3 regions of the Citrobacter freundii ATCC 8090 genome follow, and region 2 is predicted to be linked to each of the others. Evidence: predicted binding sites of a transcription regulator. Region 2 holds the regulator's gene; each other region holds the start of a gene.
The links. The regulator LexA, encoded in region 2, represses DNA repair genes until DNA is damaged. The targets are predictions, from matches to a motif close to TNCTGTATGTACATACAGNA.

Region 1: a site for LexA is predicted at 2,371-2,390, ahead of dinG (ATP-dependent DNA helicase DinG). Genes of this name have one in related genera too.
Region 3: a site for LexA is predicted at 2,634-2,653, ahead of rmuC (DNA recombination protein RmuC). Genes of this name have one in related genera too.

Annotation. Positions count from the first base shown of each region.
Region 1 covers NZ_CP049015.1:1,659,299-1,664,924, forward strand. The annotation lists gene G4551_RS07930 (class-II fumarase/aspartase family protein) at 1-795, shown strand, start outside; gene G4551_RS07935 (DASS family sodium-coupled anion symporter) at 829-2,250, shown strand; gene dinG (ATP-dependent DNA helicase DinG) at 2,405-4,555, shown strand; gene ybiB (DNA-binding protein YbiB) at 4,585-5,553, shown strand.
Region 2 covers NZ_CP049015.1:4,600,058-4,605,683, forward strand. The annotation lists gene G4551_RS22060 (CsbD family protein) at 1-179, opposite strand, end outside; gene dinF (MATE family efflux transporter DinF) at 316-1,635, opposite strand; gene lexA (transcriptional repressor LexA) at 1,706-2,314, opposite strand; gene G4551_RS22075 (diacylglycerol kinase) at 2,424-2,792, opposite strand; gene plsB (glycerol-3-phosphate 1-O-acyltransferase PlsB) at 2,964-5,384, shown strand; gene ubiA (4-hydroxybenzoate octaprenyltransferase) at 5,439-5,626, opposite strand, start outside.
Region 3 covers NZ_CP049015.1:4,839,222-4,844,847, forward strand. The annotation lists gene ubiJ (ubiquinone biosynthesis protein UbiJ) at 1-295, opposite strand, end outside; gene ubiE (bifunctional demethylmenaquinone methyltransferase/2-methoxy-6-polyprenyl-1,4-benzoquinol methylase UbiE) at 309-1,064, opposite strand; gene rmuC (DNA recombination protein RmuC) at 1,159-2,589, opposite strand; gene udp (uridine phosphorylase) at 2,730-3,491, opposite strand; gene G4551_RS23195 (dienelactone hydrolase family protein) at 3,757-4,563, shown strand; gene metE (5-methyltetrahydropteroyltriglutamate--homocysteine S-methyltransferase) at 4,618-5,626, opposite strand, start outside.

The sequences.
Region 1 (5,626 bases), 2.0 Mb from region 2:
CGTGTATTGGTCGGCGAGTTTGCGGGTGCCGCCGGTACGCTGGCATCGCTGGGGGATAAAGGGCTGGCGGTACAAAAAGCGATGATGGAAGAGCTTGGGCTGAATATCCCAACGTCCACATGGCATGTTGCGCGTGATGGTTTCGCCGAGGCGGTGAATCTGTTAGCGGTGATTACCGGGTCGCTGGGCAAGATTGCCTACGACGTAATGCTGCTGGCAGCAAACGAGTTTGGTGAGCTGTATGAGCCGTTTGTTAAAGGACGCGGTGCCAGCAGTACTATGCCGCAGAAACGCAACCCTATTTCCAGCGAGTTAATGCTGGCCTGTGCCAAAGGCGTTCGCCAACAGGCAGGGCTGATGCTTGATGCAATGGTGCAAGATCTGGAGCGTGCAACCGGGCCGTGGCATGCCGAATGGATTGCTATCCCGGAGAGTTTCGTTCTCAGCGCGGGGGCATTGCATCAGGCTAACTTTATGCTGGCGGGGCTGGTGGTCGATGAAGCGGCGATGAAACGTAACCTCGGTATGACCAACGGATTGATTGTGGCTGAAGCGGTCATGATGGGGTTGGCTCCGTACATTGGTCGTCAGGATGCGCATGATGTGGTGTACGACGCTTGCCGCATCGTCAACGAACAAGGCGGGCGATTAGCGGACGTGCTGAATGCGATGCCATCTGTCTCGGAACGACTTGACCCGCAGTTGATTGAAGAACTGACCGACCCGGCAAATTACCTTGGAATGGCGCCAGCAATGGTGGATCAGGTATTAGCGAGATATATGTCGCGGAAATGAACGCTCTTGGGCTAACGGAATAAGGATATTTTTATGTCAAAAAATTCTGCCACGGGAAAATCCATTCTCTCGTTCCTGATACCGCTGGCGATAGGCGCGATCATTTGGTTTTATCCCGTACCTGCTGGTCTGACGCCTCAGGCCTGGCATATGTTCGCGATATTTGCCGCGACCATAGCCGCGATTCTTACCCAGCCGCTCCCTTCGGGGGCGGTGATGTTGATTGCACTTTGCGTGGTAATTTTCACCAAAACGTTGCCAGAGGCAAAAGCATTGTCAGGTTTTGCATCCGGTACAGTATGGCTCATTTTCTGTGCCTACGTCTTGTCTCTGGGTTTTGTAACCTCGGGATTGGGGAAACGTATTGCGTATAAAATGTTATCGCTCTTTGGTGGCAGCAGCCTGGGTATCGCTTACTCACTGGGGGTTTCCGATCTGATTATGGCCCCGGCAATGCCATCAGTAACCGCGCGTTCCGGGGGGATTATTTTCCCTATCACTCGTTCCATCAATGATGTATTGGGCTCAGCGCCGGGGGCAACGGGCAAGCGTATCGGCGATTTCTTAACCATGGTGTGCTTCCAGTTTACGCCGATTACCGGGGCAATATTTCTCACCGGGATGGCGGCGAATCCGCTGGTAGCGAGTCTGGCGAAATCGTCATTAGGAATAGAGATAACCTGGGGCGGATGGTTTATTTCCGCAGTGGTTCCTGCGATGGTCTGTTTCTGCCTGATGCCGCTATTGGTTTATAAATTATTGGATCCCGAGCTTAAGCGTACGCCGGAGGCGAAAGCGATGGGCAAACAGGCCCTCGGTGAGCTCGGTTCGATGAGCAGCAATGAGAAAAAGGTCGCGTTTGGTTTTGTGCTGGCATTGGTTGGTTGGGGGACCAGCTTGATTACGGGATTGTCTGCCACATCTGTCGGGCTGGGATTGGCTGCGTATCTGTTTGCCTCGGGCGCTGTTAGCTGGAAAAGTTTGCTTAATGACCACGCCGCCTGGGATACGGTGATCTGGTTTAGCGTCATTATTAGTCTGGCGACAGGGCTTGCCGATCTGGGTTTTATTAAATGGATGACCATAAAGTTAGGCAGCGGTATTCAGGGTTTTGGCGCGATCGAGTCCTTTATTGTGTTGGGGATCCTTTACATTTACGTCCATTATCTCTTCGCTACGGCGACCGGGCATGTGGCTGCGCTGTATGCCCCTTTCGCGGCCACGGCGATCGCTGCGGGAGCACCGCCGATGATGGTGGCTATTTGCTTCGGTATCTTTAGTAACCTGATGTGGGGGAATACCGAGTATGGTGGTGGACCTGGCCCCATTTATTTTGCCCAGGGCTATTTTGAACGACCGCGCTTTTACAAAATTAACCTCTGTGTGGTGACGGCAAATGTGATCATCATTTTTGCCGTGGGCATGCTGTGGTGGAAGCTGTTGGGATACTATTAAACGTCAGTGAATTATTGGCCGGACAGGACTCGAACAGCCGTCCGGCCAGGAAAAATGAATTGCGAAACGCTTTCCAGAATGGGGGAAAAAGGTACATCCAGGGCCTGAAATGTGCCACAATAGTGGCTGTTTATACAGTATTTCAGGTTTTCTCATGGCACTAACGGCCGCGTTAAAAGCGCAAATCGCCGCCTGGTATAAGGCGCTTCAGGAACAGATCCCCGACTTTATCCCCCGTGCGCCGCAGCGGCAGATGATTGCTGACGTCGCGAAAACGCTGGCAGGTGAAGAAGGGCGGCATCTGGCGATTGAAGCGCCGACCGGGGTGGGGAAAACTCTGTCGTATCTGATTCCCGGTATTGCCATTGCGCGTGAAGAGCAAAAAACGCTGGTGGTCAGCACCGCCAACGTCGCTTTGCAGGATCAGATCTACAGCAAAGATTTACCGCTGCTGCGCAAAATTATCCCTGACCTGCGTTTTACCGCCGCGTTTGGTCGCGGACGCTATGTCTGCCCGCGTAACTTAGCGGCGCTGGCCAGTACTGAACCCAATCAGCAGGATCTGCTGGCTTTTCTCGACGATGACCTAACGCCCAACAACCAGGAAGAACAAAAGCGCTGCGCCAGGTTAAAAGGCGATCTCGACAGCTACAAGTGGGACGGGCTGCGCGATCACACCGATATCGCCATTGACGACGGACTCTGGCAGCGTCTGAGCACCGATAAAGCTAGCTGTCTGAATCGCAACTGTCACTACTACCGTGAGTGCCCTTTTTTTGTCGCCCGTCGGGAGATTCAGGAAGCTGAAGTGGTGGTGGCTAATCATGCGCTGGTGATGGCGGCGATGGAAAGCGAAGCCGTTTTGCCGGAGCCGAAAAACTTGTTGCTGGTACTTGATGAAGGCCACCATTTGCCGGATGTCGCGCGCGATGCGCTGGAGATGAGCGCGGAAATCAGCGCCCCCTGGTATCGGCTCCAGTTGGATCTGTTTTGCAAATTAGTGGCGACCTGTCTGGAACAGTTTCGCCCGAAAACCACGCCGCCGCTGGCGAATGCCGAGCGTCTGAACGGTCACTGTGAAGAGCTGTATGAACTGATTTCATCGCTCAATAACATTCTTAATCTGTATATGCCTGCTACTCAGGAGGCGGAACACCGCTTTGCGATGGGCGAACTGCCTGCAGAAGTGATGGAGATTTGTCAGCGTCTGGCAAAGCTTACGGAAATGCTACGCGGGCTGGCGGAACTGTTCCTCAACGATCTCAGCGAAAAAACCGGCACTCACGATATTGTGCGTCTGCATCGGGTTATTTTGCAGATGAACCGGGCGCTGGGCATGTTTGAGGCGCAAAGCAAACTGTGGCGGCTGGCATCGCTCGCGCAGTCGTCAGGCGCGCCGGTGAGTAAATGGGCGACGCGCGAGGTGCGTGACGGGCAAATCCACATCTGGTTCCACTGCGTGGGGATCCGTGTGAGCGATCAGCTCGAACGACTGCTGTGGCGTAGCGTCCCGCATATTATTGTCACTTCCGCAACGCTGCGCTCGCTCAACAGCTTCTCGCGTTTGCAGGAGATGAGTGGTCTGAAGGAAAAAGCAGGGGATCGGTTTGTTGCGCTGGATTCACCGTTTAATCACGTTGAACAGGGAAAAATCGTCATTCCGCAGATGCGCTACGAACCGTTAATTGATAACGAAGAGCAGCATATCGCGGAAATGGCCGCCTATTTTCGCGAACAACTGGAAAGCAAAAAGCATCAGGGGATGCTGGTACTCTTTGCCAGCGGTCGGGCGATGCAGCGTTTTCTTGAGCATGTTACCGATCTGCGCCTGCTGTTGTTGGTGCAGGGCGATCAGCCGCGCTATCGTCTGGTAGAGTTGCACCGCAAACGGGTGACCAACGGCGAGCGCAGCGTACTGGTTGGGCTGCAATCTTTCGCTGAAGGTCTGGACTTGAAAGGCGACCTGCTGACCCAGGTGCATATTCACAAAATTGCTTTTCCACCGATCGACAGCCCGGTGGTGATCACCGAGGGCGAGTGGTTGAAAAGCCTGAACCGCTACCCCTTCGAGGTGCAGAGCCTGCCCGCGGCGTCGTTCAATTTGATCCAGCAGGTTGGGCGACTCATCCGTAGCCATGGCTGCTGGGGAGAAGTGGTTATTTATGACAAACGTTTATTGACCAAAAACTATGGCAAGCGTTTACTGAACGCGTTACCCATATTTCCGATAGAGCAACCTGCTGTGCCAGACGTTATAGTAAAACCAAAAGAAAAAGCGAAACCCACGCGCCGCCGTCGGCGTTAACGATGCGAGCAACAGGCAAGGAGTTATCGATGGATTACCGCAAAATCATTAAAGAGATTGGGCGAGGAAAAAATCACGCGCGTGACCTGGACAAGGATACTGCTCGCGGACTGTATACCCATATGATGAACGGCGACGTACCTGACCTTGAGATGGGCGGGGTGCTGATTGCGCTACGTATTAAAGGCGAAGGCGAAGCGGAGATGCTGGGCTTTTACGAAGCGATGCAAAACCACACCATTCGCCTGACTCCGCCAGTAGCCAAACCCATGCCGATTGTCATTCCCAGCTACAATGGTGCACGCAAGCAGGCGAATTTGACGCCGCTGCTGGCGATTTTACTGCATAAGCTCGGTTTCCCGGTAGTAGTGCACGGCGTCAGCGAGGATCCAACCCGCGTGCTGACAGAAACCATTTTTGAACTGATGGGGATTTCGCCAACGCTGCATGCCGGGCAGGCGCAGGCAAAGCTGGATGGTCATCAGCCGGTGTTTATCCCGGTGAGCGCGCTGTGCCCTCCGCTGGAGAAACAGCTGGCGATGCGCTGGCGCATGGGCGTGCGTAACAGTGCGCACACGCTGGCTAAATTAGCCACGCCGTTTGCTGAAGATGCGGCGCTGCGTCTTTCCAGCGTGTCCCACCCGGAATACGTCTCGCGTGTGGCGAAGTTCTTCGGCGATATCGGTGGGCGCGGCCTGTTGATGCATGGTACCGAGGGCGAAGTGTATGCCAACCCGCAGCGCTGCCCGCAGATAAGCCTGATAGATTCATCCGGTGTGCGAGTGTTACAGGACCGACAGAGCGAGATGCCTGACGAGCCAGTACCGCTGCCGGTGGCAAAAGATCCGGAAACCACCGCGCGCTGGATTGAGCGTTGTCTGGCTGGCAGTGAGCCGGTCCCGGCATCGTTGAAAATTCAGATGGCCTGCTGCCTGGTGGCAACCGGTGAATCCGCCTCGCTGGCCGAAGGACTTGCCCGCGTCGAGCAAAGTTTCTGATTCATTTGTTATCCCGACGGGCCTTTTACCTGGTCTGTCGGTTTTCTCTTTTCGGCAACGTGAAATTTTTGCA
Region 2 (5,626 bases):
TCGTTAACTTCTTTCTCCGCCTGATCTTTCGCGTAACCGTAACGCTCCTGGACTTTACCGACCAGTTGGTCACGTTTACCTTCAATGACCGTCATATCATCATCGGTCAGTTTGCCCCATTGCTCTTTCACTTTACCTTTAAACTGCTTCCAGTTGCCGCCGACTTCGTCTTTATTCATCATCAAGTCCTCATCGTTAGGTTGTGAATAGCGAGAGTGCCATGTCCAGACACATGCTGTTTTTGCTGGACGTGAGAATAAGTGTAGTCAGTGATTCTGGGTTTTATTTACTATTCGGAATTTTTAACCATCCAGATTAGGCAAACCAGGTTCCATTACGCCAGTGACGCCGCCAGATAAAGGCCAGCGACAGCCCGCGCAACGCGAGGAAAACGGTTAACGCCAGCCACAAACCATGATTTCCCAGCCACGGCAACGTCAGGAGCGTTAAGGCGAATCCCACTGCGGCAACGGCCATACTGTTGCGCATTTCTGCAGCCCGCGTCGCGCCAATAAACATTCCGTCGAGCAGATAACACCAGACACCCACCAGCGGTAACACCACCTGCCAGAAGAGATAGCGATCGGCCAGTAGTTGGATTTGCGGCAGCGAGGTCAGTAGCGCAACAATCTGCTCGCCAAACAGGGCATAAACCAGCGAAAACAGAATAGCCACAATACCGGACTGCCGACAGGCCGCCCGCCAGACGTCCAGTAACTGGCTACCATCTCGCGCCCCATAGGCCTGGCCCGAATGCGCTTCCACGGCATAGGCAAATCCATCCAGCGCGTAGGCGGTAAAGGTTAGCAGGGTCATCAGAACGGCATTAACCGCAATAATATCGCCTCCCAGACGTGCACCCAGCACCGTGATAGCGCCAAAACAGAGCTGCAGCAGCAGCGAGCGCAACATGATGTCACGGTTAAGCGCCAGCAAACGACGGAAGTTGCCACGCCACGCCTGCTTCAGCATTGCCAGCGATATTCCGCGCATATGCAGGACTTTGCGCACCATCATCAGGCCGATCAGTAAGGTGGCATATTCAGCAATCACCGTCGCCAGTGCCGCACCTTGCACGTTCATATGCAGGCCCATCACCAGCCATAAATCGAGCACAATGTTAAGAATATTGCCAACAATCAACAGGATAACCGGCGCACGCGCATACTGAACGCCAAGCAGCCAGCCGAGCAGCACCAGATTAGCCAGCGAGGCGGGTGCGCTGAGCCAGCGGATTTCAAGGAAACGCCGGGCTTGTTCCAGTACCGCTTTACTTCCCCCGACAATATGCAGCGCTACATCGATAATCGGCGTACGAAACAGTGCGATAAGCAACCCCGCTCCCAGCGCCAGCATTAGCGGCTGCACCAGTGCGCGCGCCAGCGCCTGTGGATTTTTCGCACCAAATGCCTGGGCAGTAAGACCCGTGGTGCTCATGCGCAGAAAAAGCAGCAGCATAAAGAGAAAACTGGTTGCCGTAGCACCAACCGCAACACCGCCAAGATAGACCGGACTATCCAGATGACCAATCACCGCGGTGTCCACCAGTCCCAGCAGGGGAACGGTGATATTGGAGAAGATCATCGGTAAGGCGAGGTGCCAGAGTGCTTTATCAGAGGAGGTAAAGAAAGGCATACAGGAAAGCCTGATGAAAAGAAGTGAAAACTAACTGTGGCGCAGAATGCGCCACAGTATTAATACATGATTACAGCCATTCACCGTTACGAATGACACCTACCGCCAGCCCTTCAATGGTGAAGCTTTGCTCACGCAGGTCGACAACGATAGGTTTAAATTCGCTATTTTCTGGCAGAAGTTCAACCTTGTTGCCCTGCTTTTTCAGGCGCTTAACCGTAACTTCGTCATCAATACGGGCAACAACAACCTGTCCGTTACGCACGTCCTGAGTTTTATGCACCGCCAGCAAATCGCCGTCCATAATACCGATATCTTTCATCGACATACCGCTGACGCGCAGCAGAAAATCGGCGTTCGGTTTGAACAATGAGGGATCGACCTGGTAGTGGCCTTCGATGTGCTGCTGCGCCAGAAGTGGCTCGCCTGCCGCCACACGACCGACAAGCGGTAATCCCTCTTCTTCTTCCTGCAGCAGTCTAATACCGCGCGATGCGCCGGAGACAATTTCCAGCACACCTTTACGCGCCAGCGCTTTCAGATGTTCTTCAGCGGCATTTGGGGAACGGAACCCCAAACGCTGCGCGATCTCCGCACGCGTCGGTGGCATACCTGTCTGGCTGATGTGATCTCTAATGAGATCAAACACCTCTTGCTGCCTGGCCGTTAACGCTTTCATTCCGCCCCCTGGGTGTATATACAGTTATGCTGTGAGTATATACAGCTAAAGGTGATTTTGGAACCGCAAACTGCACAAAAAGCAGGAGATTTATGAAGATGTGGAATCCTTATCGCAAATGCGACCACAACAGGATGCCCCAGGTAATCAGAGCGACAAAAATAGACAACAATACCGCCGCCGACCCCATATCTTTCGCCCGGCCGGAAAGTTCGTGATACTCAGAGCCTATACGGTCAACTACCGCCTCAATCGCACTGTTGAGGATTTCAACGATCATCACCAGCATCACGGAACCAATCAACAGCACGCGAGTAATCGCATCGACGTCCAGCCAGCAGGCGATAGCTACGCCCAGCAGTACGGCAACGCTTTCCTGGCGGAATGCCGCCTCATTGATCCATGCGGCGCGAAAACCTTTCCAGGAATAGCCTGCAGCTTTGATAATTCGGGTGAATCCAGTGGTATTATTGGCCATCAAAAAGAACCTTTTTACATTATTAGCGTCAATGTCATTGTAACGTTACCCCGTTTGTTTCAGGGTGTGGCAAAGCAGCGCGAAGTATGACGGGATACCACAGAAATTCACTAAACTTTCTGATATCCTTGCAGCGCATTTGCATTATTAACCAGAGGCTTTACATCGTTTATGTCCGGCTGGCCACGAATTTACTACAAATTACTGAATTTACCATTAAGCGTCCTGGTAAAAAGCAAGTCTATTCCGGCAGAACCTGCCCCGGAATTGGGACTCGATACGTCTCGTCCCATTATGTACGTCCTACCGTACAATTCAAAAGCAGACTTGCTGACGCTGCGTGCCCAATGTCTGGTGCACGATCTCCCCGATCCCCTGGAACCGCTGGAGATAGACGGGACTTTACTGCCGCGCTACGTGTTTATTCACGGCGGCCCGCGTGTGTTCACCTATTACACGCCAAAAGAAGAGTCCATCAAGCTGTTCCATAACTATCTCGACTTACATCGCAGCAATCCAGACCTGGATGTGCAGATGGTGCCGGTTTCGGTGATGTTTGGCCGTGCGCCAGGGCGTGAAAAAGGTGAAGTTAATCCGCCGTTACGTATGCTAAACGGCGTACAGAAATTCTTTGCGGTTTCATGGCTGGGTCGCGACAGTTTTGTCCGCTTCTCCCCGTCGGTCTCTCTGCGTCGTATGGCGGATGAACACGGTACGGATAAGATCATTGCCCAGAAGCTGGCACGCGTGGCGCGTATGCACTTTGCTCGCCAGCGTCTGGCCGCTGTCGGCCCGCGCCTCCCTGCCCGCCAGGATCTGTTTAATAAACTGTTAGCTTCAAAAGCGATCGCTCGCGCGGTAGAAGATGAAGCGCGCAGTAAAAAAATCTCCCACGAAAAAGCGCAGCAAAATGCCATTGCGCTGATGGAAGAGATTGCCGCCAACTTCTCCTACGAAATGATCCGTTTGACGGACCGTATCCTGGGCTTTACCTGGAACCGTCTGTATCAGGGGATTAACGTTCATAATGCGGAGCGTGTACGCCAGTTGGCGCACGATGGGCATGAAATCGTGTACGTTCCGTGCCACCGCAGCCATATGGACTATATGCTGCTGTCGTACGTTCTGTACCACCAGGGTCTGGTTCCGCCGCACATCGCAGCCGGTATCAACCTGAATTTCTGGCCAGCGGGTCCGATTTTCCGTCGTCTGGGCGCATTCTTTATTCGTCGTACCTTCAAGGGCAACAAGCTCTACTCCACCGTATTCCGCGAATATCTGGGCGAGTTGTTCAGCCGCGGCTACTCGGTTGAGTACTTTGTCGAGGGTGGACGTTCACGTACTGGTCGTTTGCTCGACCCTAAAACCGGCACCCTGTCGATGACTATTCAGGCGATGCTGCGCGGCGGTACGCGTCCTATTACTCTCGTACCGATCTACATCGGCTACGAGCACGTAATGGAAGTGGGCACCTACGCCAAAGAGCTGCGTGGCGCGACGAAAGAGAAAGAAAGTCTGCCACAAATGCTGCGTGGCTTAAGCAAGCTGCGCAACCTGGGTCAGGGCTACGTCAACTTTGGTGAACCAATGCCATTGATGACTTACCTCAACCAGCATGTGCCAGAATGGCGTGAATCTATCGATCCTATCGAGTCTATCCGTCCGGCCTGGCTGACGCCGACGGTGAATAACATTGCCGCCGATCTGATGGTGCGCATTAACAACGCTGGCGCGGCCAACGCCATGAACCTGTGTTGTACCGCGCTGTTGGCTTCCCGCCAGCGCTCTCTGACCCGTGAACAGTTAACCGAGCAGCTCGACTGCTACCTGAGCCTGCTGCGCAACGTGCCGTACGCGGCGGACTCAACCGTTCCTGCGCAAAGTGCCAGTGAACTGATCGACCACGCCTTGCAGATGAACAAGTTTGAGGTCGAGAAAGACACCATCGGTGACATCATTATTCTGCCGCGCGAGCAGGCGGTCTTGATGACGTACTACCGCAATAACATTGCGCATATGCTGGTTCTGCCTTCGTTGATGGCAGCCATTGTGACTCAGCATCGTCGTATTTCACGCGTCGCGCTACAGCAGCATATTGATGCGTTGTACCCGATGCTGAAAGCCGAGTTGTTCCTGCGCTGGGAGCGCGATGAGCTTGCCGGGGTGATTGACGAACTGGCCAGCGAAATGCAGCGCCAGGGGCTGATTACTCTACAGGATGGCGAGCTGCATATTAATCCTGCCCGCTCCCGTACGCTGCAGCTGTTGGCTGCGGGTGCTCGCGAGACGTTGCAACGCTACGCCATCACCTTCTGGCTACTGAGCGCCAACCCGTCGATCAACCGTGGCACGCTGGAGAAAGAGAGCCGCACCGTGGCACAACGCCTCTCAGTGCTGCACGGCATTAACGCGCCGGAATTCTTCGATAAAGCGGTGTTCAGCTCTCTGGTGCTGACGCTGCGTGACGAGGGATTCATCAGCGATACCGGGGATGCCGAGCCGGAAGAGACGATGAAGATCTATCAGATGCTGGCCGAACTGGTGACGTCGGATGTCCGTCTGACCATCGAGAGTGCCACACAGGGCGAGTAAGCATTAAAAAACCGGTCGAAATGACCGGTTTTTATTTTGCAGGCTAAGCCAAACTCAAAAGTGCCAGTAGCTCATCGCCAGTCCTAAGAACAGTACCAGGCCTACATAGTTATTGTTCATAAACGCTTTAAAACAGGCATCACGTTCACGATTAACAATCAGCTTCTGCTGATACGCAAACAGCGCGCCCGCCACCAGCAGAGACCAGTAATAGCCCATCCCCAACCCGTTTAACCACCCCA
Region 3 (5,626 bases), 240 kb from region 2:
GGACTTCCAGTTCACCGCTGCGGATAAGCGTGGTGAGTTGCTGTCTGTCACGCAATTTCGGTAACACACTGGCATATGTGATTACGGTGCAATCGGCTTCGCCTTCCCACGCCCCCAGCACATCGACCTGGCGCTCACTAAACACCAGGACTAACGATGTTGAAAATCCTTTGAGATCAACACGTAGCACTTTGCCCTGTAAACGCGTTCTGGCTGACTTGAGCGCAGGAGAGCGGTACAGAAAGGTGTTGAGCAGATTTTCAACGCCTGCGGTCACTAAGGGTTTTAAAGGCATCCCCACTCTCCTGTCAGAACTTGTAACCACGATGCAGCGCAACGACACCTGCTGTCAGGTTGTAGTAATCAACGCTTTCGAACCCGGCATCTTGCATCATTGCTTTTAAGGTGTCCTGATCGGGATGCATGCGGATGGATTCCGCCAGATAGCGATAGCTGTCCGCATCGCTTGCTACCATTGAACCTATACGCGGCAGAACATGGAAAGAGTACGCGTCGTAGGCTTTGCTCAACGGTTCGATAATCGGCTTGGAGAATTCCAGCACCAGTAGACGTCCGCCCGGCTTCAATACGCGGTACATGGAGCGTAATGCTTTGTCTTTATCCGTAACGTTGCGCAGACCGAAAGAGATGGTGATGCAGTCAAACGTGTTGTCAGGGAAAGGTAGTGCTTCCGCATTCGCCTGAACGTACTCAACGTTACCCACCACACCAATATTGCGCAGCTTTTCGCGACCCATTTTGAGCATTGAGTCATTGATATCCGCCAGCACAACTTTGCCGGTTTCGCCTACCATGCGAGAGAATTTCGCCGTCAGATCGCCGGTACCGCCTGCTAAATCGAGAACGGTTTGCCCGCGACGCACGCCACTGCAGTCAATGGTGAAGCGCTTCCACAAACGATGAATGCCAAATGACATTAAGTCATTCATAACGTCATATTTAGAGGCCACAGAATGAAAAACGTGGGCCACCATGTCAGCTTTCTGCTCTTTAGCGACGGTCTGAAAGCCAAAGTGCGTCGTTTCTTGTGAATTATCCACCATCTCAGTGCCTGCTCATCCAAAAAATGTTCGAGAAGTGTAACAGATTGGGCCAATTTGCCCTACCCTTCTGCCGGGTTCAACTACCCCAAATGGACTAGTTTGATTGCTGATTTACCGCTTCACCATCGGGGCAAGATGCATCTTGTTGCGTCTCAGGGACCGAGCGCAAGCGGTATTCTTCATCCTGCGTAGTGGCTTGCTCAGCCAGCTCAGGATTAATCTCGCGCTTAATTTCTACACCTAAACTGCGAAACGCTTCTGCCTGCGACAGGACGTTTCCACGACCGGAAGAGAGTTTTTTCATCGCCTGTCGGTAATTATCCTGGGCTTTGTCCAGGCTTTGACCTATTGCCGACATATCATCCACAAACAACCGCATCTTGTCATAAAGTTTGCTGGCCCGATCGGCAATTTGTTGCGCATTACGACTCTGATGCTCGTAGCGCCACAGGTTGGCAATCGTGCGCAATGCCACCAACAGCGTGGTAGGGCTCACCAGCATAATGTTATTTCTAAGCGCTTCGGTAATCAGTTCGGGCTGTCTGTCGAGCGCCAGCAAAAAAGCGGGCTCAACGGGGATAAACATCAGAACATAGTCAAGCGTACGCAGCCCCGGAAGCTGCTGATAGTCTTTGCGGCCCAGCAGACGAATGTGGTTGCGCACCGAGGCGATGTGCTCCTGCAACGCGCTCTCGCGGGTGAATTCATCTTCAGCGTTAAAATAGCGTTCATAGGCGACCAGCGTCATTTTCGCATCAATCACCACATCTTTGCCCTGCGGTAATCGGACAATAACATCTGGCTGCATCCGCGAACGGGCGTCGTTTTCGATGCTGACCTGGGTTTCGTATTCATAGCCTTCGCGCAGACCGGAAGCCTCAAGCACCCGCGTGAGTACGACCTCGCCCCAGTTACCCTGCGTTTTGTTATCGCCTTTTAATGCCCGCGTCAGGTTTACCGCTTCCTGTGCCATCTGCGCATTCAGTTGCTGGAGATTACGAATTTCGTGCGCCAGAGTATGACGTTCCTGTGCCTCTTTACCAAAGCTGTCCTGAATCTGGCGTCGAAATCCGTCCAATTGTTCGCGAAGCGGTGCCAGCAGGCTGTTCAGGCTTTGGCGATTTTGCTCATCTACGCGGCGATTGCTGTGCTCGAATATACGGTTCGCCAGATTTTCAAACTGCTCGCTCAGGCGCTGTTCGCTGTTGATCATCTGACGGATCTTATCTTCCGCATGCTGTTGCGTTGCTTCCAGCCGGGTAGTGACTTCACGGAGATCAGCTTCCAGAGAGGTGTTGATACTGTGCAGGCTGCGCAATTCGTTATTAAGCAGTTCGCACTCATCACGCCAGTGGGCTTCCTGTGAGAGTTGTTGCCGGGCGGCACTTAGCGCGATATCCAGTTCACGTCGTTCTTCGATGAGATCGGCACGGATTCTGTCGGCGTGCGCTTTTGTTGCCAGCCACCCAACCAGCAGCCCTGCGGCTAACGCCAACACGGCACTCATCATAATTGAAATATCCACAACGCCCCCTTACAGCAACGACTTACCCGCACAAAATAGAATTGTGCTGTATAAACGTCCAGTTTAAAAGGAATTTCCTGCGAGGTACTACGCAAAATAAAAAGGCCGAACGCGTCGGCCTTTTTGAATAGACGGGAGAATTACAGTAAACGACGCGCAGCTTCCACCACGATTTTTACCGCATGGCTTTCTGTTTGTTTCATCGTTTCCGCATTAGGGATCTCTTGCTGAGTACGGTTCACGATAACACCCGCGACCATACCGGCACGCAGACCCTGGCTTGCGCACATGGTCAGCAGCGTGGCAGATTCCATTTCGTAGTTCATAACGCCCATAGACTGCCACTCTTCCATCGAGCCTTTGAAACGGCTCACGACGCGACCAGAGAAGGTGTCGTAACGTTCCTGGCCCGGGTAGAAGGTGTCAGAAGATGCGGTAACGCCCACGTGGGTAGTGGCGCCGATAGATTTCGCCGCTTCCACCAGCGCGGTGGTGCACTCGAAGTCCGCAACGGCCGGGAACTCCATTGGCGCGAAGTGCAGGCTTGCGCCGTCCAGACGGACAGACGCCGTGGTGACCAGGACATCACCTACATTGATATGCGGCTGGATAGCGCCAGTCGTACCGATACGCAGGAAGGTACGAATGCCCAGTTGTGCCAGTTCTTCAACGGCAATAGAGGTTGACGGGCCGCCGATACCGGTAGAGCAAACGATCACGGCTTTACCATCCAGCTCAGCACGCCAGGTAGTGAACTCGCGATGAGATGCCAGCTTAACCGGCTTATCCATCAGCGCGGCGATCTTTTCCACACGCTCCGGGTCGCCAGGGACGATAGCAAGCGTAGCCCCTTGTAAGTCGCTCTTAGTGAGGCCGAGATGAAAAACATCAGACTTAGACATAAAAACTCCTCTGTGAATCGGTTTTGTCAGAAGAAGCAAAAACACACTTTACCGAAGGCATGAACATATTTTCGTGACAGTCATCACTATGATGTAAATCAATTGCATTCAATTACCATTAAAAAGTGATGCGTATCACATAAATGATGCGATGTAAGGAAGCCCTGCACAAAAGATAGCCCGTTTAAGGCAATGTGGTTCGTTGCATGTGTCTATAGTTAACAATGCGCTTTTTGGCTGAATATTTAAGGGTACGGAGAATACCATGACAACACGACAATCTGGCTTTGCACCTGCTGTATCTCCACCGACGTCTACCACGGTTCACACTCCGGATAACGAAATTATCGCCGGTGTAACGTCCATACCTTCACAAGGCGATGATATGCCAGCGTATCACGCACGACCAAAACAAACCGATGGACTGCTTCCCGTGGTCATTGTCGTGCAGGAGATTTTTGGTATTCATGAGCACATTCGTGACGTTTGCCGCCGTCTGGCTCTGGAAGGGTATCTGGCTATCGCACCAGAACTCTATTTTCGCGAAGGCGATCCCAATGACTTTGCCGATATCCCCACGTTGCTCAGCGGCCTTGTCGCCAAAGTGCCTGACTCTCAGGTACTGGCCGATCTGGACCACGTCGCCAGTTGGGCCTCCCGCAACGGGGGAGATGCGCACCAACTGATGATCACCGGATTTTGCTGGGGTGGACGCATCACCTGGCTGTATGCCGCACATAATCCGCAGTTAAAAGCGGCGGTGGCGTGGTATGGCAAACTGGTGGGTGATAAAACCCTCAACTCGCCGAAACATCCCGTTGATATCGCAACCGATCTTAACGCCCCCGTTTTGGGACTTTATGGCGCCCAGGATACCAGCATTCCGCAAGATACCGTTGAAACAATGCGTCAGGCGCTACGCGCCGCCAATGCGAAAGCGGAAATCGTGGTCTATCCCGATGCCGGACATGCCTTCAACGCCGATTATCGCCCGAGCTATCACGAAGAGTCCGCGAAAGACGGCTGGCAGAGAATGCTGGAGTGGTTCGCGCAATACGGTGGGAAGAAATAATTCCCGCCAGGCAAACCAATAAACAAAACGGAGGCATCAGCCTCCGTTTTGTTTTTACGCCTGACGCAGATTCTGCGCCGCTTTAACCATGTTTGCCAGCGCAGCACGGGTTTCCGGCCAGCCGCGCGTTTTCAGGCCGCAGTCCGGGTTCACCCACAGACGCTCAGCCGGAATACGCTGCTCGGCTTTCTTCAGCAGAGCTTCAATCCACTCCACGCTCGGGACGTTCGGCGAGTGAATGTCGTAGACGCCCGGCCCGATTTCGTTCGGATAGTCGAACTCTTCGAACGACTCCAGCAGCTCCATATCAGAACGTGAAGTCTCAATAGTGATCACGTCCGCGTCCAGCGCCGCAATGGAGTCCATGATGTCGTTGAACTCGCAGTAACACATGTGGGTGTGGATCTGGGTTTCATCCTTCGCCACTGCCGCGTTAATGCGAAAGGCTTCCACGCCCCACTCCAGATACGCCGCCCAGTCGCTGCGACGCAGCGGTAAACCTTCACGCAGTGCCGGCTCATCAATCTGGATAATGCCGATCCCCGCTGCTTCCAGATCCGCAACTTCATCACGCAACGCCAGCGCAATCTGCTTCGCGATGGTTTCACGCGTCACGTCTTCACGCGGGAATGACCAGCAAAGAATGGTCACCGGACCGGTCAGCATACCTTTTACCGGTTTGTCGGTCAGTGACTGGGCATACTTCGCCCACTCCACGGTGATCGCTTCCGGGCGGCTGACGTCGCCAATGACTACCGGTGGCTTCACGCAACGGGAGCCATAGCTCTGCACCCAACCGTTCTGGGTAAAGACGAACCCGTCCAGATGCTCACCAAAGTATTCCACCATGTCGTTACGTTCGGCTTCACCGTGTACCAGCACGTCGAGCCCCAGACGCTCCTGTTCAGCGATCGCCTGTTTGATATGTTCCGCAATACCGGTGCGGTAGTTACCGGCATCCAGGTTGCCCTTTTTGAAGTCCAGACGCAGACCGCGAATTTCGGTGGTTTGCGGGAATGAGCCGATAGTCGTGGTCGGCCATGCCGGCAGATTAAAGCGGGCA